Regions from separate parts of the Comamonas sp. C24C genome, predicted to be linked through region 2. Evidence: predicted binding sites of a transcription regulator. Region 2 holds the regulator's gene; each other region holds the start of a gene.

Region 1 (8,342 bases), on a different contig from region 2:
CCTGGTCAAGCTGGCCTCGGCCTTTACGTTTGAAGAGGTGAAGGCTTAACCCACCCCTGAGCCGCGCCTTCGGGCGCGTCACCCCCTCAAGGGGGCACCACCGGTGGCCCGGCAAAGCCGGCGCCACGGTGGCCTCGGAAAAAAGCAAGGAGTACCTCATGCATACATCTCTCAGCACCAAGTACATCGAGATCCACGGGGTGGAGCAGACCTTCAAGACTGCCAAGGGACTGTTTCCCGCACTGCGCGACATCAATCTGAACATTGCCAAGGGCGAGTTCGTCAGTCTCATCGGGCACTCGGGCTGCGGCAAGTCGACACTGCTCAATCTGATTGCCGGCCTGACCATTCCCACCGGCGGTGCATTGCTGTGCGCCAACAAGGAAATCAAGGGCCCCGGCCCCGAGCGTGCGGTGGTCTTCCAGAATCATTCGCTGCTGCCATGGCTGACCTGCTGGGGCAATGTGCACCTTGCCGTGGAGCGCGTCTTCGGCAAGCGCGAAAGCAAGGCACAGCTGGCGCAGCGCACCGATGCGGCGCTGGCCATGGTCGGGCTCAGCCATGCGGCGCAAAAGCGCCCCGGAGAGATCTCGGGCGGCATGAAGCAGCGCGTGGGCATTGCCCGCGCCCTGTCCATGGAGCCCCAGGTGCTGCTCATGGACGAGCCCTTCGGTGCTCTCGACGCCCTGACGCGTGCCAAGCTGCAGGACGAGCTGCTGGAGATCGTGGCACGCACCCAGAGCACCGTGGTGATGGTCACGCACGATGTGGACGAAGCCGTGCTGCTGTCCGACAAGATTGTGATGATGACCAACGGGCCTGCGGCCACGATTGGCGAGGTGCTGCATGTAGCGCTGCCACGTCCGCGCAGCCGGGTGGGACTGGCCGAGGATGCGCAGTACCAAAGCTACCGCAAGGCGGTGATCGACTTTCTCTACACGCGCCAGGGCCATGTGGAGAAGGCTGCCTGAGCCTTTTTGATTTCAAGCTGCATGGCGCCTTGGGGCGCCATGTTTGTTTTGCACAGCAATAAAGCGGCCATGCACAAAAGCAGTGCATGCTGAGGGATGGAATAGTCTCTGCAGGCTGAGAAAAGCTGGCACAGCAATTGCGTGTTGTTCAGCGTGGCCAAGGTGGGTCACCGGGGGATGGTGCAAGGCTGGACCAGAACCCACAGACAAAGACGTCTACGCGTTCATGCAAGTCATGAAGCGCGCAGACGTCTTTTTTTTTGGCTTTGCAAATGCCTACGGGGACTCAGATGAAAAAATCCAAACTGGTCATGATTGGAAACGGAATGGCAGGCGTGCGTGCGCTGGAAGAGCTGCTGGCCATTGCCCCCGATCTGTACGACATCACGGTCTTCGGCGCCGAGCCGCATCCCAACTACAACCGCATTCTGCTGTCGCCGGTGCTCGCCGGCGAGCAGACGCTCGGCGATATCGTGCTCAACGACTGGTCCTGGTACCAGGACCACCATATCCTGCTGCACGCCGGCTATACCGTGACGGCCGTCGACCGGGCCCGGCGCACGGTGCATGCGGTCAATGCCCAGGGCGAGACCGCCAGCGCCGAGTACGACCGGCTGATCATGGCGACGGGCTCCAAGCCCTTCATCCTGCCTATCCCCGGCAAGGACCTGGAGGGCGTTCTGGCCTATCGCGACATTGCCGACACCGAGGCCATGATCGAAGCGGCCAAGACACTAAAGCATGCAGTGGTGATCGGCGGTGGCCTGCTGGGACTGGAAGCGGCCAACGGTCTCATGAAGCGCGGCATGCAGGTCACCGTGGTGCATGTCGGCGACTGGCTGATGGAGCGCCAGCTCGACGATCAGGCGGGCCGCATGCTGCAGAAATCGCTGGCTGAGCGCGGCATGCAGTTCTGCATGCAGGCGCAGACGCAGGAGCTGCTGGGCGACGCAGGCGGGCGCGTGCGCGCCGTGCGTTTCAAGGATGGCAGCGAGATCCCGGCCGAACTGGTGGTGATGGCCGTGGGCATTCGTCCCAGCACCGAACTGGCCGAGTCCATGCATCTGCATGTGAACCGCGGCATCGTGGTCAGCGATACGCTGCAGACCGTGACTGATCCGCGCATCTATGCCGTGGGCGAATGCGCGGCACACCGAGGCATTGCCTACGGACTGGTGGCGCCCCTGTTCGAGCAGGGCAAAGTACTGGCCAACCATCTGGCGGAGTTCGGCATCGGTCGCTATCTGGGTTCGCTGACCTCGACCAAGCTCAAGGTCACGGGCATCGATCTGTTCTCTGCGGGCGATTTCCAGGGCGGCGGGGATACCGAGGAAATTCTCATGAGCGACCCCTATGCGGGGGTCTACAAAAAGCTGGTCATCAAGGACGACAAGCTGGTCGGTGCCTGCCTGTACGGCGACACGGTGGACGGCAGCTGGTACTTCAAGCTGCTGCGCGAGGGACGCAGCGTGGCCGACATCCGGGACAAGCTGATGTTCGGCGAATCCAATCTCGGCGATACCGGCCACCAGGGGCAGAGCAAGGCCGCTGCCATGGCCGACGGCGACGAGGTCTGCGGCTGCAACGGCGTGACCAAGGGCGCGATCTGCAAGGCCATCAAGGACAAGGGCCTGTTCACGCTCGACGATGTGCGCAAGCACACCAAGGCCAGTGCCAGCTGCGGCTCCTGCACGGGACTGGTGGAGCAGATCATCATGTTCACGGCTGGCGGCGACTACTCGGCGGCCCCGAAGACCAAGGCCATGTGCGGCTGCACTGACCACGGGCACCAGGCCGTGCGCGATGCGATCCGCGAGCACAAGCTGCTGAGCACCGATGCGGTGTTCCGCTTCATGGAGTGGCGCACGCCCAACGGCTGTGCCTCCTGCCGCCCGGCCGTCAACTACTATCTTGTCAGCACCTGGCCCAAGGAAGCCAGGGACGACCCGCAAAGCCGTTTCATCAACGAGCGCAGCCACGCCAATATCCAGAAGGACGGAACGTACAGCGTGATTCCGCGCATGTGGGGCGGAGAGACCACGGCCTCCGAGCTGCGCCGCATTGCCGATGTGGTGGACAAGTACCAGATCCCCTCCGTGAAGGTCACGGGCGGTCAGCGCATCGATCTGCTGGGCGTGAAAAAGGAGGATCTGCAGGCCGTCTGGAACGATATAGGCATGCCCTGCGGCCATGCCTATGCCAAGGCCCTGCGCACGGTCAAGACTTGTGTGGGCAGCGAATGGTGCCGCATGGGCACGCAGGACAGCACCCAGATGGGCAAGGACCTGGAGCGCGCCATGTGGCGCATGTACGCACCGCACAAGGTGAAGTTCGCCGTCAGCGGCTGCCCGCGCAACTGCGCGGAGTCCGGCATCAAGGATGTAGGAATCATCGGCGTGGACTCGGGCTGGGAGATGTATGTGGGCGGCAACGGCGGCATCAAGACCGAGGTCGCGCATTTCTTCACCAAGCTCAAGACCGCCGAAGAGGTGATGGAGTACACGGGCGCCTTCATGCAGCTGTACCGCCTGGAAGGCTGGTATCTGGAGCGCACGGTGCACTACATCAATCGCGTGGGCCTGGACTATGTCAAGCGACGCATTCTCGACGATGCCGAGGGGCGCAGGGCGCTGTGGGAGCAGCTGCAGTTTGCACTGGACGGCGAGCCCGATCCCTGGTTCGAAGCCGACAAGGCGGCCGTGGATACGCGCCAGTTTCAGCCACTGACTGCGGCGCAAACCGAAAGCGCCAGCGTCTGATTACAAGCACCGAGGAGCCAGAAATGAGCGAATGGATTTCTATCTGCACGATGGACGACATCCCCGTGCTGGGAGCACGCCGCGTGGCGCGTGCACAAGGGCTGGATGTGGCCGTGTTCCGCAATGCCGACGACGAGGTGTTTGCGCTGCTGGACCGCTGCCCGCACAAGGGCGGCCCGCTGTCGCAGGGGATTGTGTTCGGTCGCAGCGTGGCCTGCCCGCTGCACAACTGGACGATTGCACTGAGCAGCGGCGAGGCGGCGGCGCCTGACGAGGGCTGCACGCCTTACTTCAGCGTGCGTGTGCAGGATGGCGAGGTGCAGCTGCGCGCCGACGAGCTGGCCAGCCGCGCCCTGGAGCAGACCCGCCCGCATGCCGGTCCTGCGCATTGCGCGGGCAAATCCGGCTGCGCCACGGCCTAGTGTCTCTGTTGATATGAAATGAATAGCTGCATGCGCTTATTCAGAAAGCGTTACAGCATGATTTCACTGAAAGTCTGCCATGCATGAGACCCGATCCACCTGTCCCTATTGCGGTGTCGGCTGCGGACTCGCCTTCGGCGGTCCGCGTTGCGGTGAACATGAACGCCGCCGCCTCTCTTTGGTGATGCCATGAAAGAAACCAAGTCCACCTGTCCCTATTGTGGTGTCGGCTGCGGCGTGGTCATCGAGTCCGATGGTCTGCAGATCACCGGCGTGCGTGGCGATCCCGAGCATCCCGCCAACTTGGGCCGTCTGTGCACCAAGGGCAGCACCCTGCATCTGACGGCCGCGCCCGTCTATGCCCAGCAGGCCCGTTTGCTGCAGCCCATGCGCAGGCTGGAGCGTACAGCCGTACCGCAGGCAGCGAGCTGGGATCAGGCTCTGGACGAGCTGGCGGCGCGCATTGCCGGCATTCGTGCCGCTCATGGGCCCGATGCACTGGGCTTCTATCTCAGTGGCCAGCTGCTGACCGAGGACTACTACGTCTTCAACAAGCTGGTCAAAGGCCTGCTGGGCACCAACAATCTCGACACCAATTCGCGCCTGTGCATGAGCAGCGCTGTGGCCGGCTACAAGGCCACGCTGGGCGCCGATGCACCACCGGCCTGCTATGAGGACATAGACCTGGCCTGCTGCATGTTCATCACGGGCAGCAACATGGCCTGGGCGCATCCCATTCTGTTCAGGCGTGTGGAAGAGGCCAGGGCGCGCAATCCGCAACTCAGGATCATCGTGGCCGATCCGCGCCGTACCGAGACCGCCGAGCTGGCTGATCTCTATCTGCCGCTGCAGCCGGGCAGCGATGTGATGCTGTTTCACGGTCTGCTGCACATTATGCTGTGGGAGGGCTGGACGGACAGCGCCTTCATCGCGCAGCACACCTGCGGCTTTGCAGCGCTCAAGGAACTGGTGCGCGAAGCCACGCCCGAGAAGGTCGCTGCCATTTGCGGCCTGCCCGTGGCGGACCTGTACCGGGCGGCGCGCTGGATGGCGCTGGGCGGTGCAGAGGAGCCGACGGACGTGCGTCGTCCCACGCTCAGCCTGTACTGCCAGGGTCTGAACCAAAGCCGCAGCGGCACGGCCAATAATGCGGCGCTGATCAATCTGCATCTGGCCACCGGCCAGATCGGCAGGCCTGGCGCAGGCCCGCTGTCGCTGACGGGCCAGCCCAATGCCATGGGCGGGCGCGAGGTGGGCGGGCTGTCCAATCTGCTGAGCGCGCATCGTGATCTTTCCAACGCAGCGCACAGGGCCGAAGTGGCGCGGCTATGGGGTGTGGAGTCGATTCCGCAGCAGCCCGGAAAGTCCGCGCTGGAGATGTTCGAGGCAGCCGCCGACGGCCAGATCAAGGCCTTGTGGATTGCCTGTACCAATCCCGCGCAGAGCATGCCCGAACAGGCCATGGTGCGCAGGGCGCTGGAGCGCGCCGAGCTGGTGGTGGTGCAGGAGGCTTTTGCCGCGACCGAGACCACGGCCTATGCCGACTGGTTGCTGCCAGCTTCCACCTGGGGCGAGAAGCTGGGCACGGTCACGAACAGCGAACGGCGTATCTCGCGGGTGCGCGCTGCTGTGGTCGCGCCGGGGGCGGCACGCCATGACTGGCAGATAGGCGTGCAGCTGGCGCGGCGGCTGGAGCAGCACCTTCGGCCCTCGCTGTCAACCTTGTTTCCCTACGACACGGCGAATGCCGACGCGGGCGCCGAAGCTGTCTGGAACGAGCATCGCGAATCCACACGCGGGCGCGATCTGGATATCACGGGGCTGAGCTGGGCGGTGCTGGAGGTCAAGGGACCCCAGCAATGGCCCATGCCTCAAGGCGCTAGCCAGGGCCGACAGCGTCTGTATGGCGATGCGGTGTTTGCGACGACGGACGGGCGCGCACGCTTTGATGCCCAGCCCTGGCAGGCGCCGGCCGTGCCGCGCGATGCGCGGCATCCGTTCAGTCTCAACACCGGTCGCCTGCGCGATCAATGGCATGGCATGACGCGCACCGGCCAGCTGGGGCGCCTGTTTGCCCATGTCAGCGAACCGCAGTTGCAAGTCAGTCCCCAGGACATGCAGCGCCTGCAGCTGCAGGACGGCGATCTGGTCCATGTCTCCAACCGCTATGGCGCCATCGTGTTGCCCGTGCAGGCGGACCCGGGCTTGCAGCCCGCACAGCTCTATCTGCCCATGCACTGGGGCAGCATGTACCTGAGCGGCATGGGCTCCAAGGGACAGCGGCTTGCGGGCGTCAACGCCCTGACCACGCCCGAGCGCTGCCCGCGCTCCAAGCAGCCCGAGCTCAAGCATGTGGCCGTCAAGCTGCTCAAGGCCGAGCTGCCCTGGACTTGTCTGGGCATGGCCTGGCTGGATGAACGGCAGGTGCAGTCGGTTCGCCAGGCATTGACCGAATTGATGGCCGAGTTCGACTTTGCCAGCTGCGTGCTGTTCGGGCGCGCCGTGCCGCTGGAGCAAGCGGATCAGGGTCGCACCGGCGTGCAGTTCCGCGCGGGAGCCTATGCGGCGCCGTCTGCGGAGGTGCTGGCGCGGCTGCATGGTCTGCTGCAACTCAATGGCCCGCAGGCCATGCGCTATGCCGACGCACGTCGCCAATGCAGCCGCGCCATGGCGATAGGCAGGCAGACGGAGGAGCCCAGGCTTGATGCCTTTTTGCTCTGTGGCGACGCCAGCGCCGGCCGCTGGCTGGGGCCGGTACTGCGCGACGAGCAATCGGTGCAAAGCTATGGGCGTCTGCTGCTGTCCTCGGGGGCAAGGCCGCCCGCCGCCATGCCGGCCCGGTCGCCACAGATCTGTGCCTGCATGAATGTGGATGAAGCCAGCATCAGCTCGGCGCTGGCAACGTGCGAGGGCTCTACCGGCGAGCGGATCGCGCAGCTCAAGTCTTCCCTGGGTTGCGGCACGCGCTGCGGCTCCTGCATTCCCAGAATCAAACAACTGGTGCATGCGACGCCTGCGCCGCAGTCGGCAGCCTTGCCGATTGCCACCTAGATTTCGATGTCCGGCAATGCATATGAAAGGCCAGCCATGACAAACAGCCATGCCACTTCCCTGCCGGCCGTGGGCCGCTGCTATCTGGTCGGTGCCGGCCCCGGCGATCCGGAACTGCTCACGCTCAAGGCGCTGAGACTGATCCAGTCCGCCACGCTGCTGCTGGCGGACGACCTGGTGTCTGCCGACATCGTGAAACTTGCCAGCGCAAGCGCCCGCATCGTTCACGTGGGCAAGCGCGGCGGGCGCGAGAGCACCTCGCAGGAGTTCATCGAAAAGCTCATGATCATGGCAGCCCGCCAGGGCGAGCTGGTGGTGCGCCTCAAGGGCGGCGACCCTTTCATCTTCGGCCGGGGCGGCGAGGAGGTCGAGCATCTGCGCGCAGCCGGAATCGCCGTGGAAGTGGTCAACGGCATCACCGCAGGGCTGGCCGCTGCCACCAGCCTGGGCGTGCCGCTGACGCATCGCGACCATGCCCATGGCGTGGTGTTCATCACAGGTCACGCCAAGCCAGGCAGTGCCGGCCATGACTGGCAGCTGCTGGCCGGCACGGCCCGCATGCTGGGGCTGACGCTGGTGATCTACATGGGCGTTGCAACTGCTGCAGTCATCCAGCAGCAGCTGCTGGCTGGCGGACTGCCGGCTACGACTCCCGTGGCCCTGGTCCAGAACGCCAGCTTGCCCGCACAGCAGCAGATACTGACCGATCTGGGGCAGATGACGCAGGCGCTGGCATGCAGCGGACTGGGCAGCCCCTGCGTGTTCGTGGTGGGCGAGGTGGTCGGCCTGGCCGCATCGTCGGAAGCCGGCCTTGACGGCCTGCTGGAGCAGGTGCAACTGCGCCGCGCCGTGGGTGCATAAAGGCCGATTGCTGACAGCTGTCTCCCTTTTGTCTGAGTGCCGAGCCTGCATGACTAGAATTTGTCCGGTAACCCCTGAACATTTGTCACACCCGGCCTCGTCAGTCTGCAGGGGGATAGCGGCGGCCGACACCTATGAGTCATGCGATGAGCACTGCATATCCCGATACCCAGCTTTTGATCGACGGTCAGTGGCAGGACGCTGCCAGCGGCAAGAAAATTGATGTGCGCAACCCTGCAAGCGGCGAGGTGATTGGCCGTGTGGCCCATGCCGATATC
Region 2 (8,342 bases):
TGATGAAGCTGGGCGATCGCGATGCGGCGAAATGCTTCGGTCATATGACGGCGCACGGTGCTGTGCGAGATGTCCAGCTGCTCGGCAATGGCGTGATAGGTCAGGCCGTCGAGCTGGCTCAGCAAAAAGGTCTGGCGAGCCTTGAGGCTCAGGCCGTCGAGCGCGTGGGCAATCGTGTCCAGCGTCTCCAGCAGCAGCGCCCGCTCCTCGGGCGAGGGGGCCAGATCCGGCGGGCTCTCGCTCAAGGCCTGCAGATAGGCCTGTTCCAGCTCACGCCGCCGCCACAGCGTGAACAGCAGGCGCTTGGCGATCGTGGTCAGAAATGCGCGCGGTTCATCGATGGGCACCGGGTTGGGCGCTGCAACCACGCGCAAGAAGGTCTCGGAAGCCACATCCTGTGCCTCTGCCGTATTGCGCAGCCTGGCCTTCAGTCTTGACAGCAACCAGGCGTGATGGCCGGTAAACAGCTGTTGCGCCTGCTGCATGGGGTCGAGAGAGGGGCGGGGCGTGGGCATGGGCTGCATTCTAGTTTTAAATGAGAATGATTGCCATTTGATGGGCGCTTGGTGTTGCTGGCAGGGCATGGGCAGGCAAGCCGCCTTGCATCTCCTGTCTGCTGCTGGCGGCAGGGGCGATGCGGATCTGGATTCGGTGCACGAGCGCGTGAACCGGCCCTGGAACAGGGGTGTGGCGCCAGCGATTCGGCAGGACTTGAATCCGGCACGTAAAATCCCGCGATGCTCTCCGTCAAACAGGAATTGCTCGCAGCCCTGGCTGCTGAGCTCGAAACACTCTCGCCCGGCGCCGGCGCACGCGCTGCGTTTGAAAACCCCAAAGTGGCAGCCCATGGCGACTTCGCCTGCACGGCGGCCATGCAGCTGGCCAAGCCTCTGAAGGCCAACCCCCGCGCCCTGGGCGAGCAGCTCAAGACCGCGCTGGAGGCTACTGCCGCCTTCCAGCAGTGGGTGGATGCGATTGAAATTGCAGGCCCGGGCTTTCTCAACATTCGCCTCAAGCCTGCTGCCAAGCAGGAGGTGGTGCGCGAAGTGCTGGCGCAGGCCGAGAAGTTCGGCTACCAGGCCGATCGCGGTGAGAACATCCTGGTCGAGTTCGTTTCCGCCAACCCCACCGGCCCTCTGCATGTGGGCCATGGCCGCCAGGCAGCTATCGGCGATGCGATCAGCAACCTGTATTCCACCCAGGGCTGGAAAGTTCACCGCGAGTTCTATTACAACGACGCGGGCGTGCAGATCGACACCCTGACCAAGAGCACCCAGCTGCGCGCCAAGGGCTTCAAGCCCGGTGACGAATGCTGGCCCACCGACAGCGACAACCCGCTGGCCAAGAATTTCTACAACGGCGACTACATTGCCGACATCGCCAAGGCTTTCCTGGCCAAGGAAACCATTAAGGCCGATGACCGCGAGTTCACTGCCAACGGTGATGTCGAGGATTACGACAATATTCGTCAGTTCGCCGTGGCCTACCTGCGCAATGAACAGGACAAGGACCTGCAGGCGTTCAACCTGAAGTTCGACGAGTACTACCTGGAGTCCAGCCTCTATGAAAACGGTCATGTCGAGGCAACGGTCAACCGCCTGATCGCCAACGGCAAGACCTATGAGCAGGACGGCGCGCTGTGGCTCAAGTCCACCGACTACGGCGACGACAAAGACCGCGTGATGCGCAAGACCGACGGCGGCTACACCTACTTTGTCCCCGATGTGGCCTATCACATCCAGAAGTTCAAGCGCGGCTTCACCAAGGTGGTGAATATCCAGGGCACGGACCACCATGGCACCATCGCACGCGTGCGCGCCGGCCTGCAGGCTGCCGATGTAGGCATCCCCGAGGGCTACCCCGACTACGTGCTGCACACCATGGTGCGCGTGGTGCGCAACGGCGAAGAGGTCAAGATCAGCAAGCGCGCCGGCTCCTACGTTACGCTGCGCGATCTGATCGAGTGGACCAGCAAGGACGCGGTGCGCTTCTTCCTGCTCTCGCGCAAGCCCGACACCGAATACACCTTCGACGTGGATCTGGCCGTGGCCCAGAACAACGACAACCCCGTGTACTACGTGCAGTACGCCCATGCGCGTATCCAGTCCGTGCTGCGCGCCTGGCAGGAAGCCGGCGGCGCTGGCGTGCCCGCGCTCAAGGACGTGGACCTGTCCGCACTGGAAGGCCCGCAGGCCCAGGCCCTGATGCTGCTGCTGGCCAAGTACCCCGAGATGCTGACCGCTGCTGCCGAAGGCAACGCGCCGCACGACGTGACCTTCTACCTGCGCGATCTGGCCTCCAGCTATCACAGCTACTACGATGCCGAGCGCATTCTGGTGGACGACGAAAAGGTCAAGCTCGCACGTCTGGCCCTGGTCGCTGCCACGGCCCAGGTATTGCACAATGGTCTGGCGGTGCTGGGCGTGAGCGCGCCCGAGCGCATGTAATCCCGGTTTTCTGGCCATCGCTCCCCTGACGGTTGTGCAGCGGGGGCGATGGATCTGAGAACGGAACAATCGAAGCAGAAAGCGTTAAGCGACTGATATGAAGAACCAGCAACGCGGTGGAACCATCCTGGGGCTTATCTTTGGCATGGTCATCGGTCTGGCTGCGGCACTGGCCGTGGCCATCTATGTGACCAAGGTACCGGTGCCCTTCCTCAACAAGGGTGGCAACAACACTCAGCGCGATGCGGCTGAGGCCGAACGCAACAAGAACTGGGACCCCAACGCACCGTTGCAAAGCCGCCAGCCCGCACCGGCGCCGGTGACGCCGCCCGTCCCGCCCAGCGATGTGACGGTGACACCGCCCACGCCTGCCGTGCAGCCCACCGCAACCGGCGGAGTCACCACCCCGCCGGCACCCGCCACGCCGGACAAGACGGCCAAGCCCGGATCGGGCGATCCGCTGGGTGATCTGGTCAAGGAACGCTCCGCAGCGGCCGACAAGGCTGAAAAGGCGCGTGCAGACAAGGAAAAGGCGGCCCAGGCCGCATCGTCCTCGGACTCGGCATTCAACTACTTTGTGCAGGCAGGCGCTTTCCGCGGCCAGAGCGAAGCGGAAGCGCAGCGTGCCAAGCTGGCCATGCTGGGCTGGGAGTCGCGCATCAGCGAGCGTGAGCAAAACGGCATCACCGTTTTCCGTGTGCGCGTGGGGCCGTTCAGCAAGCGTGACGACGCCGAGCAGCTCAAGGGCAAGCTCGACGGCGCGGGCGTGGACTCGACCCTGGTGCGTGCGGCGCGATAATCGGCCCTGCGAGGCGTTGTGCAGCCTCTGTCTGTGGAGCCCTCGGGCAGCGGCCCGAGGCGTCCCGGACAGCGGGTGCGAGATTTAGGACTTTGCTGAACTTTTTGGGGCCGCTGGGCTCTGATACTGCAGACCTGATACAGGAGTTTGTTTAGATGAAACGTCGCGAATTCTCTCTGGCTGCCTCGGCAGCCGCCGCCGGTGCCCTGACTCTGGGCACATCCTCCAGCTGGGCCCAGGGTGCTGCGCCCCGGGAAGGCAAGGACTACATCAAGCTGGGCAAGCCCGCCAGCGTGAGCGCGCCGGCCGGCAAGGTCGAGGTGATCGAGTTCTTCTGGTACAGCTGCCCGCATTGCAATGCCTTCGAGCCCCAGTTCGAAGCCTGGGCCAAGACCCAGCCCGCCGATGTGGTGGTGCGCCAGGTGCCCGTGGCCTTCAATGCCTCTTTCGTGCCCCAGCAAAAGCTGTACTACGCACTGGAAGGCATGAACCTGCTGCCCCAGCTGAACGCCAAGGTGTTCCGTACCATTCACGTGGACCGCAACCCGCTCAAGAACGATGAGGCCATCTTTGACTGGATCGGCAAGCAGGGCGTGGATCTGGCCAAGTTCAAGGAGGTCTACAACTCCTTCACTGTGGCCAACCAGGTGCGCAAGGCCACCCAGCTGCAAAACGAGTACGACGTGGAAGGCGTGCCCGCCATGGGCGTGGCCGGCCGCTATTACACGGACGGCACCAAGGCCGGCAATATGGACAATGTGCTGCGCGTGGTCAATGCGCTGATCGCCTCCAGCCGCAAGGCCTGACGCAAGGTTTCGGACGCCAACGACGTTTGATGCCCAGCAAGCCCGCCGTAGCGCGGGCTTTTTTGTGGGTGGTTTTTTACGCAAGTTGCAAAAAGGGAATGACTACAATGGATGCAAGAAACGTGCCTTCCATGAAAAAAACACTCCTACCTCTTGCGCTGGCCTGCGCCCTGGCAGCAGCGACCGGCATTGTCCATGCCGAAAAGGCCGACAGCGCCAAGCCCATGAATATCGAGGCGGATGCGCTGCGTCACGACGAGCTGCAGCAGACCAGCGTCTTCACCGGCAATGTGGTGATGACCAAGGGTTCCATCGTTCTGCGCGGCGCCCAGCTTGATGTGCGTCAGGATGCCGAGGGCTATCAGTACGGGGTGATCAAGGCCGAGCCCGGCAAGCGTGCCTTCTTCCGTCAGAAGCGCGACACCGTGGCCGGCCAGCCCGAAGAGTTCATCGAAGGCGAAGGCGAAGTCATCGAATACGACGGCAAGGCCGATATCGTCAAGTTCATCCGCCGTGGCGAGATGCGCCGCTACCGTGGCGGCCAGCTCAGCGACCAGGTCACGGGCTCCATCATCGTCTACAACAACATCACCGACGTCTATACCGTCGATGGTCAGAAGACTAGCGGCGGCCTGCCTAGCTCCTCCGTGGGTCAGGGCGGTCGCGTGCGCGCCATCATGGCGCCCAAGGACGGTACGCCGGGCGCACAGCCCAAGCCCGCCACACCTGCCACCCAGCTGCGCCCGAGCATGACGCTGGGCGGCGAGAAAGCCGACGAGAAGAAATGAGCGATCCGACCTTCTCCAGCAGCCGCAGCGGCGAGTCCGACAGCCGCCTGGAGGCCAAGCATCTGGCCAAGTCCTATGGCAGCCGCAAAGTGGTCAAGGATGTGTCGCTGTCCGTGCAAAAAGGCGAGGTGGTCGGTCTGCTCGGCCCCAACGGTGCGGGCAAGACCACATCGTTCTACATGATCGTGGGCCTGGTGCGCAGCGACGGTGGCGAGATCTTCATCGACGGCCAGCCGGTGGGCGGCATGCCGATTCACCAGCGTTCGCGCTTGGGCCTGTCCTATCTGCCCCAGGAAGCCTCCATCTTCCGCAAGCTCAGCGTGGAAGACAATGTGCGCGCCGTGCTGGAGCTGCAAAAGGACGAGCAGGGCAAGGCTCTGACACGCGACGAGATCGAAAAGCGCCTCACCGGCCTGCTGCAGGAGCTGCGCGTCGAGCATCTGCGCCAGTCACCGGCGCTGGCGCTGTCCGGCGGCGAACGCCGGCGCGTGGAAATCGCGCGTGCCCTGGCCACGCAGCCGCGCTTCATCCTGCTTGACGAGCCGTTTGCCGGTATCGACCCGATTGCGGTGATCGAGATCCAGCGCATCATCGGCTTCCTCAAGGAGCGCGGCATCGGCGTGCTGATTACCGACCACAACGTGCGCGAGACGCTGGGCATCTGCGACCACGCTTTCATCATCAGCGACGGCCATGTGCTGGCCGAAGGCACGCCCGAGGAGATCGTGGAGAACGCCGATGTGCGCCGCGTCTATCTGGGCGAACATTTCAGGATGTGATGACCCCCACGCTCCCTCACTTTGTGTGGTCGCTGCCCCCGGAAGGGGCCCTGACCGGCTGCGCCGGGGTTTGCCTTGGGGCGGCCCGGCGGCAAACCCATAGCACTGCGCGCGTTTGCAATGATTGTCTGGGAGCCGCGCCTCGATGAAGCCAGGTCTCTCGCTACGCGTTTCGCAGCATTTATCGCTGACGCCGCAGCTGCAGCAATCGATTCAGCTGCTGCAGCTCTCCACTCTGGAGCTGGCGCAGGAAGTCGAGCAGATGCTGGTCGACAACCCTTTTCTGGAGCGTGCGGGCGATGAGGCCGAAACTGCGGGAGATGCTCCTGTAGATGTAGCTGCTAGCGCCAGTGAATACAGTGTTTCAGATAGTATTCATTCTGAAAAAGAGGCATCACAAGCGCAATTAGCTACTGAAACAGTAGCGGAAACGCCGAGCCCCGAAACCCCGGAAACGCTGAACTGGGAGGCCGACGGCATGGACGGCCAGGACGGGGAATGGGGCGGTGAATCCAGCAGCGAGTGGGATACGCCCTCGGCCAGCAGCTCCACACGTAACCGCGACGGCGATGACGAAACCGATGCCATCGATCTGGCGCGCGAGCACCAGAGCCTGACCGACTTTCTCCATCGTCAGGCACTGAGCCTGCATCTGGGCGCGGCAGACACGGCGGCGCTGCGCTTTCTCATCGAGTCGCTCAGCGACGACGGCTATCTCGAGGATTCCCTGCAGGAGCTGGCGCAGAGTCTGGCCGGCGACGACCTGGAAGAGCGCGAGGAGCTGGAGCAGCACTTTGCCATTGCGCTGAAGCTGCTGCAAAGCCTGGAGCCGGTGGGCGTAGGCGCGCGCGATCTGGCCGAGTGCCTGCAACTGCAGCTGCGCGATCTGATCCGCACGGCCGAGGACGAGGGTACGACCGAGGCGCATATGAGCCGGCTGCTGCTGGCGCAGGCCATCTGTGCCCAGCCCATGGACTTGCTGGCGCGGCGCGATCTGCGCAAGCTCACCAGCCTGTGCGGCGCGCGCGAGGAACAGCTGCGCGAGGCCATGGCCCTGATCGCCAGACTGGAGCCGCGTCCGGGGCGGCGCTTTGTGGACGTGGAGCGCCATATCGTGGTGCCCGATGTCATCGTGCGCCCGGTGCGCTCCGGCTCGGGCCGGGCGGACTTTTCCGTGCAACTCAATCCCGAGGTCATGCCGCGTCTGCGCGTGCACGACATCTATGCCGGAGTGCTGCGTCGCCACAAGAACAGTGACGGTCATGCGGCGCTGCAACAGCAGCTGCAGGAGGCGCGCTGGTTCATCAAGAACATCCAGCAGCGCTTCGACACCATCTTGCGTGTTTCCGAAGCCATCGTGGAGCGGCAGAAGAACTTCTTTGTGCATGGCGAGCTGGCCATGCGCCCGCTGGTGCTGCGCGATATCGCCGACACGCTGGGCCTGCACGAATCCACCATCAGCCGCGTGACCACGGCCAAGTACATGGCCACGCCCCAAGGTACTTTCGAACTCAAGTATTTCTTCGGTTCGGGCCTGGGCACGGAAACCGGCGGCAGTGCCTCCAGCACGGCCGTGCGTGCGCTGATCAAACAGTTTGTCGATGCCGAAGATGCCAGAAAGCCGCTGTCAGACGCCAAGCTGGCCGACATGCTCAAGGAGCAGGGCATTGAGTGTGCGCGCCGCACCGTCGCCAAATACCGCGAGCAGCTCAAGATACCCACGACCACGCTGCGCAAGGCGCTGTAGCGAATCGCCGCGCGGCTAGGAGCAAAAAAGGCAAGCGGCCTGGTGAAGACCGTTTGCCTCGGGCTGGATGTGCGTCGTCGCTCAGGGGGTGAGGGTTGCGGAGTACTTGCCGTTCTGGGCGTTCTTGCTCACCACGACATTGAACATGGCGTAGACCGGGTTGTCGCCGGTGGCTGCGCCCAGGGTGACCGACTTGGTGCCCAGCACGCCGTCATCCCAGGATGCGACCTGTACCGTGGCGGTTCTGCCGGCGGCTCTGGCGTAGTTGGCGATGGCGACTCGATAGGTACCTTCCTGCAGCCTTGCCGAATCGCAGGATGCATAGTAATGCTCGGGTCCGTAGGCGACGGTATTGTCTACATCGAGATAGCCGCTGGCGCCGCGCATGTTGCGGTAGTAGACGTGCGAGCCTGATGGCTCATAGGTGTGCAGGTCGACGTCACCGCTGCCGTCCCATGTCAGGGTGGTGGTGAAAAAGCCGGATGTCGCTTGCGCAGGCGGAGCCACGAGTGTCGACAGTGCGGTCGTGATGTGGCTCTTCACGCGGTTGGAGATCTCCAGGCCCGGGTTGATGTAAATCTCGATCAAGCCATGACCGAGCAGGTCTTTCTCGCCATTCATACCGGCGGGGCGCAGCAGATAGCCGGGAATGCTGTCCGTGATGCTGGCCACCGTGCCCACGGCTCTCAGGCCATTGATGACGAGATCCAGATCCGCCAGGGTGTGTTCCCCGTTGAGCGTGGGCGATGCCGGCGCAATATGCACCACCTTCACCGAGCCTGCAGCGGATTTCGGTGCCGCATAGGCATACGCAGCGTTCGCAAACAGATTGCCCTGAGAGTGGGCGACAAAGAGAATCTTCTTGCCTTCGAGAATCCAGTTGTCGATGCGCGATTGATGCTCCATATAGTTGGCAAGCGTCGGCGGATTGCCCAGCAAGGAGGTGAGCTGGCTGATGGCTGCCGACTTGTACCAG
Region 3 (8,342 bases), 220 kb from region 2:
ACAGCCTGGCCAATTTTGTGCGCGCCGTGCCCGACGGTGCGGTGCTCACGGTAGAGGCCTCGGTGCTGAACGTGCTGCCCATCAATCTCATGGGAATTGCCATGGGCCTGCATGTGCGCTGCGGCACCGAAGACAATCTGTGGAACCAGACCCGGACCCGAAAAATAGGCACGGTGGAGCAGATCGAGCAACTGGTGCGCATTGCCAAGGAATGCAGCCGCCCCATCGCCACTCCTGCCCAGGCGCGCGAGATCTGCCAGATCGGCGTGTTCTACGACACCGTGGAAGAGAGCCTGGCAAGGAACGGCTTTGCTCCGAATCGCAACGGTGCTCAGCAGGGTTTTCTGCGCAAAGTCGCCTGAGGTCAAAGGAGCGCACGATGCAACGCATTCCCGTTTTTTTATCCATGGCTCTGGCTGCTGCGTTGCCGCTTGGCAGCGCTCTCGCTTTCACCGACAAGCCCGTCAAGCTCATTGTTCCCGCCCCGCCCGGCGGCACGATCGATGTGTTTGCACGCATCATCAGCGATCAGCTGGCGCACGAGCTCAAACAGCCTGTGATTGTGGAAAACCGCCCCGGTGCCGGTGGTGCCATGGCGGTGAAATACATGCTGTCCCAGCCCTCAGACGGCAATACCCTGCTGGTGACGGTGACCAATATCCTGACCGAGGTTCCGCACGTGCTCAAGGGGGGCTTTGATGCCATGAAGGATGTCAGGCCCGTCTCGCAGATGGCACGCTCCGTCATGGTTTTCATTGCTTCGCCTCAGTTCCCGGCCAAGGATGCCAAGGAGGCCATTGCCTATATCAAGGCCCATCCGGGTCAGCTGTCCTTTGCCTCCTACAGCCAGGGGACGGCATCGCAGTACGCAGGGGCGATCCTGAATCAGAAGGCCGGCCTGGACATGCAGCATGTGCCGTTTCCTGGATCTGCACCGGCATTGGCACAAATCATGGGCAATCAGATTCCGCTGATGTTCGACGGCTCCGTGACCACCAAACCGCTGGTTCCCAGTGGCAAGGTCAAGCTGCTGGCCGTTGCTTACAAGAGCCGCTTGTCCGATTTTCCCAATGTGCCGACGATGGCCGAGGTCGGTTATCCGGAGCTTGATTTCAGCAACTGGGCGGGTGTGTTTGCTTCGGCAAAGACGCCGCAGCCGTTGCTGGAGAAGATCAATGCCACGCTGCAGAAGGTCAACGCCAGCCAGGCGGTGCAGGCGCGTTATCTGTCCACCGGCTTCGAGCCCATCAAGCAGGAGCGCACTCTGGAGCAGCTGTCTACCGATCTGCAGGCCGAGTACCAGCGCAACGGTGAGATCGTCAGGAATTTCGGCATCAAGCTGAACTGAATCGGCTCGTCTATCGGTCCGGGCATGTCTGCGGCTGAGGATGCCCGGACTTTTGCTTTGCAGCGCTTGCTGCACCTCGCTGTGAACAATTGATACAGGAGCATTTCATGACTCAGGCCATTCGCTTTTACGAGACTGGCGGTCCAGAAGTTCTGCGACTGGAAAACGTTGCCGTGGGAGACCCCGGCCCGGGCCAGGCGCGTGTGCGACATAGCTATATCGCACTCAACTTCATCGATGTGTACTTCCGCTCAGGGCGTTATCCGTTGGCCTTGCCCAACGGGCTGGGCTCGGATGCCGTAGGTGTGGTCGAGGCCGTCGGAACGGGTGTGACGGATATCCGGGTGGGTGACCGCGTTGGCTATCTGATCGGTCCGCAAGGCGCTTATGCACAGGCGCGTGTGATGCCTGCAGAAGTGCTGATTCCGTTGCCCGACGGAATTTCAGACCGTACTGCAGCCACACTCATGATGAAAGGTATGACGGCCCAGTATCTGTTCCGTCAGGTCTATTCGCTGCAGGGCGGCGAAACCATTCTCTACCACGCAGCTGCCGGAGGCGTAGGCCTGATTGCCTGTCAGTGGGCCCGCGCCATGGGAGTCAACATGATTGGTACGGTCAGCACGGATGAGAAGGCCGAACTGGCCAGGGCGAACGGATGCGCGCACACCATCGTGACGTCTCGTGAAAACATCGTCGAGCGAGTGAAGGAAATCACGGCAGGCAAGGGCGTTCCCGTGGTTTATGACTCGGTAGGCAAGGACACACTGATGGACTCGCTCGATTGCCTGCAGCCGCGTGGCTCGCTGGTCAGCAACGGAACCTCTTCCGGCTCCGTGGTGGTGGACTCATCGCTGCTGGCTGCCAAAGGCTCGATCTGGATGACCAGGCCGGCCATGGTGCATTACATCCAGCCCCGCTCACATATGCTGGAGATGGCTACAGAGCTGTTCGAGCACGTGCTGGCAGGGCGCATCGTGAGTGAGCCGCAGCAGGAGTTTGCCTTGGCCGAGGCGGCACAAGCCCATCGCGCATTGGAAGCGCGCAAGACCGTGGGGGCCACGGTACTCGTGCCATGAGCTCCAGGGTGCAAATGTTGAGCGCGTAAAGCCATTGCGAAGATCTGTGCCGGCTCCTTTTCCAAGGTGCCGGCTTTTTTCTGTCTGACATTGGCCATGCGGCGGGGCGACATTCCTAGGGATTTCACCTTGGGCAGATGGCACCAAATAAGCAATGAATGGCATCAACTGCACAAGAGCTGCAGCCTTCCTTTTCTAGAGTGATTTCGCGGATCAAGACCGCGAACTCATAACGAAAAGGAGACATGACATGCCACGTATTTCACGCTATATCTGGAGTTTTTTTGCCCTGTCCGCAAGCAGTCTGGCCAGCGCTCAGTCATCCGTGACGCTGTTCGGTGTCATGGATGCGGGCGTCAGCCGCTACATGGTGCGCAGCAATTCCTGGGACGGCTCCGGTCGCACGGCCAGTCAAGGTATCTGGGCGCTGTCACCATCGGGCAATCTGGCCAGCCGTCTGGGTGTTCGTGCCGTTGAAGATCTGGGTGCTGGAATGTCTGCCAGCATGTGGCTGGAAGCGCCTGTGACCAACGACACGGGCGGCGGCGCATTGAACTTTGGGCGACGCTCCACCGTCAGCCTGGCGGGCAATTGGGGCGAGCTGCGCCTTGGGCGTGATCACACGCCGTCGTTTCTGAATGACTGGGCCTTTGATCCCTATTCCGTCAACGGCGTGGGCGTCAATTTGCTGGCGGTGGTCAGCAGCAACCTGGCCATCAACCGTGCGCTGAGTACGCAGACCAGCGGCACGCTGCCGGAGCGCTTGCTGGGAAACGGTTTGTCGGCAGGCACGGACAATTATCTGCGCGCCAACAACTCCATTGGCTACCACCTGCCGACAGGATTGGGCGGAATTTATGGTCAACTGATGTATGCCTTCCCGGAGAATGATGCCAGGCGCGGCCGCTATGCCGGTGGACGCATTGGCTGGGCCAGTGGCCCCACCGATATTGCGCTGGGCTATGGCGAAAGCATGCTGGGCACTTTCAACGGTCGCAAGGAAACCATCAAGTCCCTGAACCTGGGAGGTTCGTACAACTTCGGTCCGGTCCGCGTGTTGGGCGAGTGGTCGCAGGTGCGCAACGCGCGCAGCGATGTGCGGGCCACAGACCGCTATGACGGGCTTCTGGCGGGTGTGCAAATCCCTGTCGGGCTGCATCAGTTCAGGGCGTCGGTGGCCAGGGTGCAATTCAAGAATGGGCAGGGAGCCGGCGACGCATCGGTGAACAAGCTGGCCTTGGGTTATGTGCATAACCTCTCCAAACGCACGGCGCTCTACACCACGGTGTCGCGTATCAGCGTGAGCAATGGACACAACAATCCTGCGGTGATGGGTGTGACACCGCTGGCCGTCAGCAGCCCGGTCATCATGCCGCAACCGGCTTACAGCAACAGCCCCGGCATGCAGCCACGCAGCGCATTGGGCTTTGATGCGGGTCTGCGCATGATGTTCTGAAGGCAGCACGTTGCTGCTGCCGCGAGGCGAATCACGAAGAGGCGGATCTGAGGGAGAGCGTGCCGCAAAGGGCTGCTCGCTTGCCGGCGTTGCGGTACTTTGTGAAATAAAAAGAACGGTCGTTCTAATTTGGCTGATTTTTGGCTACACTGGCCTCGATTATTAAAGCCCAGGAGACCTTTCATGTCCGATCTGAACGCCCGGTTTGAAGAGACCGTCAAGAATTCCACCTCGCTTGGCGAGCGTCCCGATAACGCCACCTTGCTCAAGATCTATGCCTTGTACAAGCAGGCGACCGAGGGTGACAACGAAGCCAAGAAGCCCAGCTTCACTGACATGGTGGCACGCGCCAAGTGGGACGCCTGGGCCAAGCTGGAAGGCACGACGCCGGATGAGGCCAAGCAACAGTACATCGATCTCATCGAGTCGCTGCGCTGATCCGCTCCGGCGCTGATTGCCGACAAGGCCCCGGGTTCCGGGGCCTTGTCGTTTCAATTCAGACCACATCACACTGCGCCAAAGACGGAGGCCGGAAACTGGCGCCCCGCCAAGCCGGGGGCACCAAGGAAGGTCCGCTCCGTCCCGAAGGTGTCGCCCCCCTTGGGGGAAGCAGCAGGGCTGCTCAGAGGGTGTCAGTACCTGTTCGAGAAATTGGCGCTGATGCGCTGACGCAAATATTCCGCCCCTGTAATGGGTGGATATTTTTTGGCCGGCCCTTCGATCACCGCATCTTCGTTGGCCTGGCAGAAGAAGGCCAGGCTGTAGCGGGCTCCCTGGTACTCATGGGGCTGTGGGTTGCGCACGCGGTGGAAGTTGCTGGGCAACTGGTCGTCGCTCCAGCGCATCAGCATGTCGCCGATATTGCAGGTGATGACGCCATCCACGGGCTTCACGGGCGTCCATTGCTGGGCTTCGGCCTCCTTGCCGGGCAGCACCTGCAGCCCACCCTGGCCGGCGCGCTGGAACAACAGCGTCAGGCAGTCGAAGTCCGTATGTGCGCCTGCACGCCACAGGCCGATTTCGTCCTTGAGTGCAGGGTCCACGGCAAAGTAATGCAGCATGCGCAGCGTGCTCTGGTAGCTGGGCACGGCGGGGTCATGTGCGCGGGTGAAGAACTCCTCGTCAAAGCCCAGCTTGTAGGCAAAGCAGGACAGCAGCTGCATACCCACCTGCCAGCATTGGTGCTCAAAGGCCAGCGTGGCCTGCTGGAAGCCGGGCAGCTCCTGCTCGCTGGGCCACAGGCCCTGCATGCGTGGGCGTGTGACCTGATAGGACTCTTTCTGGTCGGGAGTGCGCGTGGAGGGACGGATCTGCGCCTTGTGCTCCCAGCCTGCGTTGCGCGATAGCGGCCATTGCGCCTTGGTTTCGGGCGGCAAGCCAAATAGCTGTTCGGCCCTGCCAAATGCGGCGTCGATATCGGCCTGGGCTATGCCGTGGCCGGAAACCTGGAAGAAGCCGATTTCCACCGAAGCGCTCCAGATCTGCTCGGCAATCTCCTGCTTGCGTTGCTCGAAGTCGCTGATGTCTATGACGCGAACTTCGCGCGCCGAGGTTTCTGCGCCTTGCCCGCCCATACGGGCTTCCTTGTCCAGTTCGCCAAGGCTGTAAGAGTGGTTGGTCATGCTCTGCATAAGAATTTCTCTTGCGATGACTTCAGACACCGGCGATGCCAGTGAGGCTTGCGGTTGCTGGCACCTGAAGTGTGGATACCAGGTGCGGCTGTGTGCCGCACCCACTTCAAGAGCAATGACCCGCGAAGCTGCTGACCGGCGATGGTCAGAAGCACCGTGCTGAACGCTTCTACTCTTGATTTGAGTGCAGCAAACAGCGTGCCAGCCATTCGCTAGGGCACAGGCGCCCTTGGTTTTGGTGCATGGCTTCAAACTGGTGCACTGCCGTGCATGAATCCATGCATGCGCTGCTCGGACGTGCACCTTGTTGATACCCGACAAGCGGAAATCAAAAGCAGGCACGCCAATTGCTAGAAGGTTGAACGAGTAGAAGCGTTCAGCCTGCATCCGTGTGCAGTGCCAGGAAATTGCTCAAGTCCTGCCAGTGGCTGCCGCCGCCGGCATTCCTGTCGCCAGAGACCTGAGAGTTCCCCCATGCAACGTCGCCATTTTCTTGCTGCCCTGCCTCTTTGCGGTGCGCCCTGGGTTCATGCCCAGGGCAAGTCGCTGACGCCGCTGAAATTCACGCTGGATTTCCGTGTCAACGGCCAGACTGCTCCTTTCTTTCTGGCGCAGCAAAACGGCTACTACCGCGATGAGGGGCTGGATGTGAGCCTGGATGTGGGGTCGGGCTCGGTGGCCTCCATCACCCGCATTGCCAGCGGCGCCTACCAGCTGGGACTGGGCGATATCAGTTCGCTGATCGAATTCAATGCGCAGAACGCCGGCACGCCTCGTGTGCAGGCCGTCTATCAGTACTACAACCGCGCCCCCTTTGTGATCATCGGACGCAAGGACCGGGGCATCACTTCGGACTTCGGAAGTCTCAAGGGCAAGAAGGTGGCCGCAGCGGCGGTGGAGTCCACGCGCCGTGCCTGGCCCATGGTGGCGCGGCGCAAGAACCTGCCTGCGGATCTGTTTGCCTGGTCGACAACGGAGTTCTCGGCACGCGACAACGTCATGGTGCGTGGCGATGTGGATGCCGCCACCTATTTCCATGACTCGGCGGTATCGCTGTTTGCGCGTCTCAAGTCCGAGGAGCTTTCCATACTGCGCTACAGCGATGCCGGCGTTCATCTGTATGGCAATGCGATCCTGGCGTCCAGCCAGTTGATTGCCGAGAAGCCGCAGGTCGTGGCCGCTTTCCTGCGCGCCACCAACCGTGCGATTGTGGAATGCCTTGCCAACCCCGCAGCAGGCATTGCCGCCGTGCGCCAGCGCGAGCCGATTCTCGATGAGAAGCTGGAGCTGGAGCGCTGGTCCATCACCGCACAGTATGTGGCAGCGGCAGACACGAAAAGCCATGGACTGGGCGACTTCAGCAAGCGTTTGATGGAGCAGCAGCTGGACAGCGTGGTGCAGACCTTTGCGCTCAAGACCACGCCATCTGCCGACGCACTGTTCAACAGCAGCATGCTGCCCGCCAGGTCGGCGCGCATGCTCAAGGCCTGAGGAGGAACCAACCATGTCATTGCCTCAAGCCCAGGCCTTGAATGACGCTGATGGCCGCTATTTGCGCGAAGCCATTGCGCTCGCCGATACGGCACGTGAGCGCGGCAACCGGCCTTTCGGCGCGCTGATCGTGGCCGCCGACGGACGCGTGCTGGCCCGGGCCAGCAATGCCAACGGCGAAAGCGGCGATTGCACGGCCCATGCCGAGCTGTCCGCCATCCGCCTGGCCAGCCCCTTGCATTCACGAGATGAGCTGGCCGTCGCCACGCTGTACTCGTCTGCCGAGCCCTGCGTGATGTGTGCCGGCGCGATCTTCTGGTCCGCCATCGGCAGGGTGGTCTATGGCATCGATGCCGAGCGGCTGCGCGTGTTCCGTGGCGAGCGGCTCGATCAGAAGGATGCCGAGCTGTCCTGCCGCGATGTGTTTCAGGCCGCTTCGCACGCCATCGAATGCATCGGGCCGGCCTTGATCGAAGAGGCCAGCAGTTCGCACCAGGGCGCCTGGAAGGTCTGAGCCCCGGCACTCATTCAACCGCAATTCATTGACATAGAGAGAGGGAAGCCACCATGCAAACCAAGCGCCTGTTCCTGCAATCCGTTCTGGCCCTGGGCAGCTTTGCCAGCGCCACGGCAGCCTTTGCCGCAACGCCCATCAAATTCCAGCTCGACTGGCGTTTCGAAGGACCTGCTGCGCTGTTTCTGCAGCCAGTTGCCAAGGGCTATTTCCAGGCCGCTGGGCTCAATGTGACGGTGGATGCCGGCAGCGGCTCCGGTGGCGCGATTCAGCGCGTGGCATCGGGCTCTTACGACATGGGCTTTGCCGATCTGGCCGCACTCATGGAGTTTCATGCCAACAACCCCGAAGTCAAGGACAAGCCCGTGGCCGTGATGATGGTCTACAACAACACGCCGGCCTCGGTCATGGCGCTCAAGAAGAGCGCCATCGCCAAGCCTGCGGACCTGACGGGCAAGAAGCTGGGAGCGCCGGTCTTTGATGCAGGCCGACGCGGCTTTCCGTTGTTTGCCAAGGCCAACAAGGTCGGCGATGTGCAATGGACCACCATGGATCCGCCGCTGCGCGAGACCATGCTGGTGCGCGGCGATATCGATGCCATCACGGGCTTTACCTTTACTTCGCTGCTGAACCTGGAGGCGCGTGGCGTGAAGGCGGCCGATGTGGCGGTCATGCCGTTTGCCGACAACGGCGTCAAGCTCTATGGCAACGCCATCATCGCCAGCGCCAAGCTGGTGCGCGAGAATCCCGAAGCCGTGCGTGCCTTCCTCAAGGCCTTCAGCAAGGGCGCCAAGGAAGTCATGGCCAACCCCGGCGCTGCCAT
Region 4 (5,719 bases), on a different contig from region 2:
CTTGGCCACGGCCAGATAGTCGGGATGGGCCTTGAGCAGACCCCAGCGCTTGTGCTGGGTGAGGAACCACATGCCGTCCGACAGATAGGGGAAGTTCACGGCCCCGTCGTTGAAGAACTTCATGTGGTTGGGGTCGTCCCAGGTCTTGCCCAGGCCATTCTGGTAGCGCCCCAGAATGCGCTGATTGATGGCGTCCACGCTGGTATTGATATAGGACTTCTGGGCCACGGTCTCGGCCATCTTCGTCTTGTTCTGCAGGCTGGCATCGATCCAGCGGCCGGCTTCGAGAATCGCCATCATCACGGCGCGGCAGGTATTGGGATTCTTCTGTGCGAACTCGCCCGTGGTGCCCAGCACCTTCTCGGGATGGTCCTTCCAGATGTCCTGCGTGGTATTGGCGGTGATACCTATGCCGTCCATGATGGCGCGATGGTTCCATGGTTCGCCCACGCAGAAGCCATCCATATTGCCCACACGCATATTGGCCACCATCTGGGGCGGCGGCACGGTGATCAGCTTGGCCTCGGACAAAGGGTTGATGCCCGCTGCCGCCAGCCAGTAATGCATCCACATGGCGTGGGTGCCGGTGGGAAAGGTTCCGGCGAAGGTGTATTCGCGCTTTTCCTTGGCCATGACCTTGGCCAGACTGGCTCCGTCGACCGCTCCCTTGTCGGCCAGAGCCTTGGACAGCGTGATCGCCTGGCCGTTGTTGTTCAGCCCCATGAGCACGGCCATGTCTTTCTTGGGGCCGCCCACGCCCAGGTGCAGGCCGTAGACCAGGCCGTAGAGCACATGGGCGAAGTCCAACTCGCCGTTGACCAGTTTGTCGCGCACGCCGGCCCAGCTCGCCTCCTTGCTGAGAACGATCTTCACGCCGTATTTCTGGTCCAGGCCCAGCACCGAGGCCATGACCACGCTGGCGCAATCGGTCAGCGGGATGAAGCCGATCTTGACCTCTTTCTTCTCCGGCGCGTCGGAGCCTGCGGCCCAGGCGCCATGGTGACCCAGCGTGCCATAGAGGGCTGCGGCACCGGCCACGCGCAGAAACTTACGCCGCCCACCGGCGGATACGGGCTCGGGCGCAGGAACAGTAGACGAAGGAAGGCGCTGGCTCATGAGAAAACTCCATCAAGAATCGTGGTGAAGGCGATCCGGAAAACAAAAAGGCGCCCTTCCCTCCTCGGGTGTGAGGAGAAAAGGACGCCGTTGTCCCAGGTCACTCGTAATAACGCTTTAAGCGCGACCGCCTTTGGTCTGCTTGACATCAACAGTCATGCACAAACCATGCCAGTCCCCGATCAGAGGTGGAGCAGGCTTTGCTCCTCCGTTTTTGGCCCATATTTGGTGCAGCGCAACAAGCACAACGCTGTCAAAGCAATGAATTGGTGCTGCCAGGCAGCAGGTCCACCGTGGCCAGAATCGCCTCGGCCACATCCAGCATGCGCCGGTTCTGGTTCATGGCCGTCTGGCGGATCAGCTTGTAGGCCTCGCCCTCGCTGAGCTGGCGGTATTTCATCAGCACACCCTTGGCCCGCTCTATGGTCTTGCGCTCCTTGAGCGTGGCGCGCGCCTTGTCGATTTCGGTCTGCATGTCCTGCAGGCGCATGGACTGCTCCTGCACCAGCAAGACGATGCTCTTCTCGAGCTGCAGCCCGTATGCGCTCTCCGCAGGCAAGGAGGCGGCTGGCTGCGTGGCCCCCAGAAAGGCCGCAGCCGCTTCGGCGCGAGTCGCAGGCTGCGGCTGCATCTCCAGCAGCGCCTTTTGCTGACTCAACGCGGCACCTGCCTGCTCCAGCTTGCGCAGACATTGAGCCTGCAGCTCCTCGGCCAGGAATGCCTCAATCTGGTGCATGGCATCGAGCCGGCTGGAACAGGCTTCGAACCATGGCGAGCTCAGGCTGCAGTCCAGCGCCATGCCGTCCCCGGCCGTGCAGCCCAGGCGCCGCAGCCGCTCGATCACCGTCATATCGGGACAGGCCCCGCATTGCTGCTGCCAGCGCTCCATCCCCGAGGGGCTGGCGAAGTCTGCAAACACCTGAAAGCAGCGTTCCTGCGATTCGATCAGATGCAGCCAATGGCGCTGACGCTCTGTCCTGCCGGCCCCTGCAGTAAACGCCGCGACCCCTGTGGCGCGCTCCTGGCCCGCCAGCTCCTTGCCCTGCATGAAATGAAACAGCGCCACCAGCAATTTCGCGATATCGGGATCGCAGGCGCTGTCCGCCGCCTCGAAAACCACGGTCAGGCAGGCCGCAATCATGCGGATCAGCGCCTGCGTGCAGTCTTCGGCACTCAGCTGCAGAGCATCGCGCCGACGGCGCAGCAGCGGCAGGGCTTCAAAGCCCTGCAGCGCATTGGCAATCGCATTGAACAGACGAGCGCCATGTGCGCCCGGCGCCCGCGCGCCCAGCTCTTCAAGCGCGAGACAGACCCGTTCCATGACCTGGTCCACATGAAGGCCATGGTCGAGCAGGCTCTGCTGCGCCTGCACGCCGCCGCTGACCAGAAAGATATTCGAGAGGCCGCGCTCTTTCTGCAGCGCATGGACGAGCTCGGACATGCTCGCCACCAGGTTGCTGGCGCGGCTGATCTGCTCCAGCTCGGCAATCTCGCTTTGCCTTGCAGCCACCAGATAGTGCAGAGGCGTTTTCATGGGGTAGTGCTTGTCGTCATGTTGATGCCATCGACGATCAGCACGATTCATGCCATCTCAGGCAAGGCGACGCTGCCGCCTTTCCCAGAGCTGGTCCACCATGGCACCCACACCGATGCCCACGACATAGGCCAGCAGATCCATAGGATCGAAGCCATTGCCCAGAACCAGATAGGCCAGCTTGTTGGCGCGCAGGGCCTGCATCCAGGGGGCCTGATAGAGCTGCAGAAACTCGATGGCAAAGGCGATGACCAGGGACCAGGCCATGAGCTTGCCGCGCGTGATGGCCGGCCGCAGCCAGGCCACGCACAGCAGCACCACCCAGGCCCAGAGCGCATCGCCCGGATAGTTGCCCAGCACGGCGGGAAAGGGCACGTAGCCCCGGCGCGAGGCCAGCCCGATGGCGATGACCGCCACAATGAGCAGGGTCAACCCCGTCCGTGAGCGACGAAAGGGTCCGCCAGCGGCCAGATGTATCAACAAGCTGTCGTCCCCTCAGTCGATATGCGCGCCGGAGTCCTTGACCACCTGCTTCCAGTACGCCAGCTCGGCCGGCAGCATGGCCTTGAAGCTTTGCGGCGTGGACTCGACGCGCTCGGCGCCCAGGGTCTTGAGCCGCTCTGCCATCTCGGGCCTGGCCAGCACGGTCTTCACGGCCTGATGGAGCTTGTCCACCACCGGCTGCGGCGTACCGGCCGGTGCAAACAAGCCATACCAGCTGGTCACGGCCAGGCCCTTGCCCAGCACGGGAATCTCGGGCGCCAGCGAGGTCGGCCTGTCGGACGCCACGCCCAGCACGCGCAGCTTGCCGCTGCTGACAAAAGGCATCACGCCGGGAAAGCTGCCAAAGGTCACCGGCAACTGGCCGGCCACCACATCGGTGGCGGCAGCCGACGCCCCCTTGTAAGGCACATGCAGCAGGCTCACGTTCTTCTGCTTTTTCAGCATCTCGCCCAACAAATGGTTGAGCGTGCCGTTGCCGGCAGAAGCGTATTCAACCTTGCCCGGATGCGCCTTGGCATAGGCCACCAGTTCGTCCAGATTCTTGGCCGGGAAGTTCGGATTCACCACCAGCAGATAAGGCGCGACGGCCAGCTGCATCACGGGAGTGAAATCCTTGATGGGATCGAACGGCACCCTGGAATAAAGCGCCGGATTGATGGTGTAGGCGCTTTGCGCCGTCACCAGAAAGGTGTAGCCGTCGGCCGCGCTGCGCGCCACCTGGCCCGTGCCCAGATTGCCGTTAGCACCGGCGCGGTTTTCCACGATGACGGGCTGGCCCAGCGAATTCTCCAGCCCCTGCGCCACGGCTCGCGCAATCACATCGTTGGCACCGCCCGGTGCCTGGGGCACGACAAAGGTAATCGGCTTAGTGGGCCAGTTACCGCCCTGCGCCAATGTTTGCGTCAGAGGAGCGGCCACCACGGCAGCCAGTGCCGCCAGCAGTAGCGGGCGACGTCGGGTTCCGGAGATAAAAACAGCGTTTCGCGCAGTCTCGGTGCGCGCAGCTTCTTCAAACTTCATGGCAATAATTTCCTGTGGTGGTGGACATGGATGCTGCCAGCCCTCCATGCCGGCCTGTCGTCCCATGCAACAGGCCATTCTTGCATCGCTGACCGGGCGGCCTGAACGGCACTCACTGTTCGGCCATCGTCTTTGGCAGGGGCTGCCTCCTGCAAATGCCGTGACCACAAGCCTGCCCGCAGCGGCTCGGCCTCTTCACAACAGCACCAGGCCCGGCGGCAGGCTATCGCCCAGACTGCGCTTGTGATCCTCGGCCTCCATCTGCACCACCTGCTCGACCATGGTCATCCAGCGTTCGGGCGCACCGCTGCTGCGCATCTTCTCCAGCACCTGCGCTCTGATGGCATCGGGCAGGTCGCGCGCGCGGTCGCCCGTCATGCGGGCCATCTGCACGGCGGCAAACATAGCGGTTTCGTTCCTGCGCCAGTCCTGGGCCAGCGTGGCGTTCAGGAACTCCAGCGCCGCCTCGGGCGGCATCACCATATGGGCGTTGGCAGCCAGCGACTGGCGTGCCGCGAGGCGGCCTATGGCCCACCAGGTCTGCACGGTTTCATCCTCGCGCCTGAGGCGCTGCAGCATCCACCGCCCCATTTCCTGGCGGTACTGCCAGGGCACGGCCTCCATGGCCGCGAACAGGCGCAGCATGTCGTCATAGCTGCCGTGGCTGGATTTGCCGCGCGTGTTCTGCTGCACGGCCTTCTGCATATGGCCGGCAACGTCTTCGAGCAGCTCCATCTGCCGGGCCTCGTTCAGACCCGCAGCCACGCGGCGCCAGAACACCCACCACTCCGTCCAGTTGGCGGCCTCTTTGGCATGACCCAGGCCCTGGCCATACAAGGCCCAGACCTGGTCTATGCGCCAGCCATCGAGTTCCGCCCCCACGCCTGGGCGCAGACACCAGCCTGCAAGGTTGAACCAGACGCGCTCATGGTCGGCGGTGCGGCGGCGGCGCCTGGCACGGGCCAGCAGCGCATCGAACAAGGCACGCAGCAGGCCCAGCTCCCAGCCCTCGCGCGGGCCGAGGACTCTTTCGAGCGACTGGCGCAGCTGGCGCACTTCCCGGGTCGTCACCTCCTGCGCCTGCGTGCCGAAGATGCGGTCCACCAGGGCAACGGCTTCGGGTAGCCTTGCCAGCAAGGAATCTGATTGCTTCTGGCCCTCAGCGCTTTGTGCATCTTCGTTGTCAGCGATGGTTTCAGAAGCCGCAGCACCGCGCACGGCAAAGGGCAGCAACCAGGACCGGCCCGCGTCCTGCACGGCCACGCAGCGCACTTCCAGCGTGCCGACCTCGCTCATGCAGGCTTGCAGTTGCACCTCGACCTGCGCAGCAGACTGGCCATCAGGCGCGGGCAGCACCGTGGCCAGGGGCGGAAGCTCCACCCAGCCATCGCCGGTCAGCGCTGCAATCTGGCCGGCCTGCGCAGGTACATGGCTCTGGCTGTTGGCCAGCAAATTGAAGCGCACCGCTTGGCCCAGCTTGAGCGCAAAGCGCCGGCCCGAGAGCACCATGCGCACGCCCTCTTCCGTACCGCGCGGCAGCAGGCA

What was found. The regulator sigma-54, encoded in region 2, starts transcription at its own class of promoters, with help from an activator protein. The targets are predictions, from matches to a motif close to TGGCANGNAANCTGCTTT.
Region 1: a site for sigma-54 is predicted at 1,098-1,115, ahead of nirB (nitrite reductase large subunit NirB). Genes of this name have one in related genera too.
Region 3: a site for sigma-54 is predicted at 5,701-5,718, ahead of ACLBXN_RS11750 (isopenicillin N synthase family dioxygenase). Genes of this name have one in related genera too.
Region 4: a site for sigma-54 is predicted at 1,273-1,290, ahead of ACLBXN_RS00645 (CmpA/NrtA family ABC transporter substrate-binding protein). Genes of this name have one in related genera too.

The regions. Positions count from the first base shown of each region.
Region 1 covers NZ_JBKFBC010000001.1:158,247-166,588, forward strand. The annotation lists gene ntrB (nitrate ABC transporter permease) at 1-49, shown strand, start outside; gene ACLBXN_RS00655 (ABC transporter ATP-binding protein) at 159-971, shown strand; gene nirB (nitrite reductase large subunit NirB) at 1,262-3,730, shown strand; gene nirD (nitrite reductase small subunit NirD) at 3,754-4,152, shown strand; gene ACLBXN_RS00670 (hypothetical protein) at 4,232-4,345, shown strand; gene ACLBXN_RS00675 (nitrate reductase) at 4,342-7,203, shown strand; gene cobA (uroporphyrinogen-III C-methyltransferase) at 7,240-8,064, shown strand; gene ACLBXN_RS00685 (NAD-dependent succinate-semialdehyde dehydrogenase) at 8,211-8,342, shown strand, end outside.
Region 2 covers NZ_JBKFBC010000005.1:16,017-24,358, forward strand. The annotation lists gene ACLBXN_RS10650 (sigma-70 family RNA polymerase sigma factor) at 1-524, opposite strand, end outside; gene argS (arginine--tRNA ligase) at 738-2,447, shown strand; gene ACLBXN_RS10660 (SPOR domain-containing protein) at 2,545-3,246, shown strand; gene ACLBXN_RS10665 (thiol:disulfide interchange protein DsbA/DsbL) at 3,402-4,052, shown strand; gene lptA (lipopolysaccharide transport periplasmic protein LptA) at 4,184-4,840, shown strand; gene lptB (LPS export ABC transporter ATP-binding protein) at 4,837-5,619, shown strand; gene ACLBXN_RS10680 (RNA polymerase factor sigma-54) at 5,765-7,366, shown strand; gene ACLBXN_RS10685 (YfaP family protein) at 7,448-8,342, opposite strand, start outside.
Region 3 covers NZ_JBKFBC010000005.1:236,947-245,288, forward strand. The annotation lists gene ACLBXN_RS11725 (3-keto-5-aminohexanoate cleavage protein) at 1-362, shown strand, start outside; gene ACLBXN_RS11730 (Bug family tripartite tricarboxylate transporter substrate binding protein) at 380-1,348, shown strand; gene ACLBXN_RS11735 (quinone oxidoreductase family protein) at 1,456-2,427, shown strand; gene ACLBXN_RS11740 (porin) at 2,678-3,883, shown strand; gene ACLBXN_RS11745 (acyl-CoA-binding protein) at 4,067-4,321, shown strand; gene ACLBXN_RS11750 (isopenicillin N synthase family dioxygenase) at 4,516-5,514, opposite strand; gene ACLBXN_RS11755 (ABC transporter substrate-binding protein) at 5,989-7,005, shown strand; gene ACLBXN_RS11760 (nucleoside deaminase) at 7,019-7,519, shown strand; gene ACLBXN_RS11765 (ABC transporter substrate-binding protein) at 7,573-8,342, shown strand, end outside.
Region 4 covers NZ_JBKFBC010000001.1:151,402-157,120, reverse strand. The annotation lists gene ACLBXN_RS00645 (CmpA/NrtA family ABC transporter substrate-binding protein) at 1-1,116, opposite strand, end outside; gene ACLBXN_RS00640 (nitrate- and nitrite sensing domain-containing protein) at 1,370-2,650, opposite strand; gene ACLBXN_RS00635 (ribosomal maturation YjgA family protein) at 2,708-3,082, opposite strand; gene ACLBXN_RS00630 (Bug family tripartite tricarboxylate transporter substrate binding protein) at 3,146-4,174, opposite strand; partial or broken gene ACLBXN_RS00625 (Hsp70 family protein) at 4,370-5,719, opposite strand, start outside.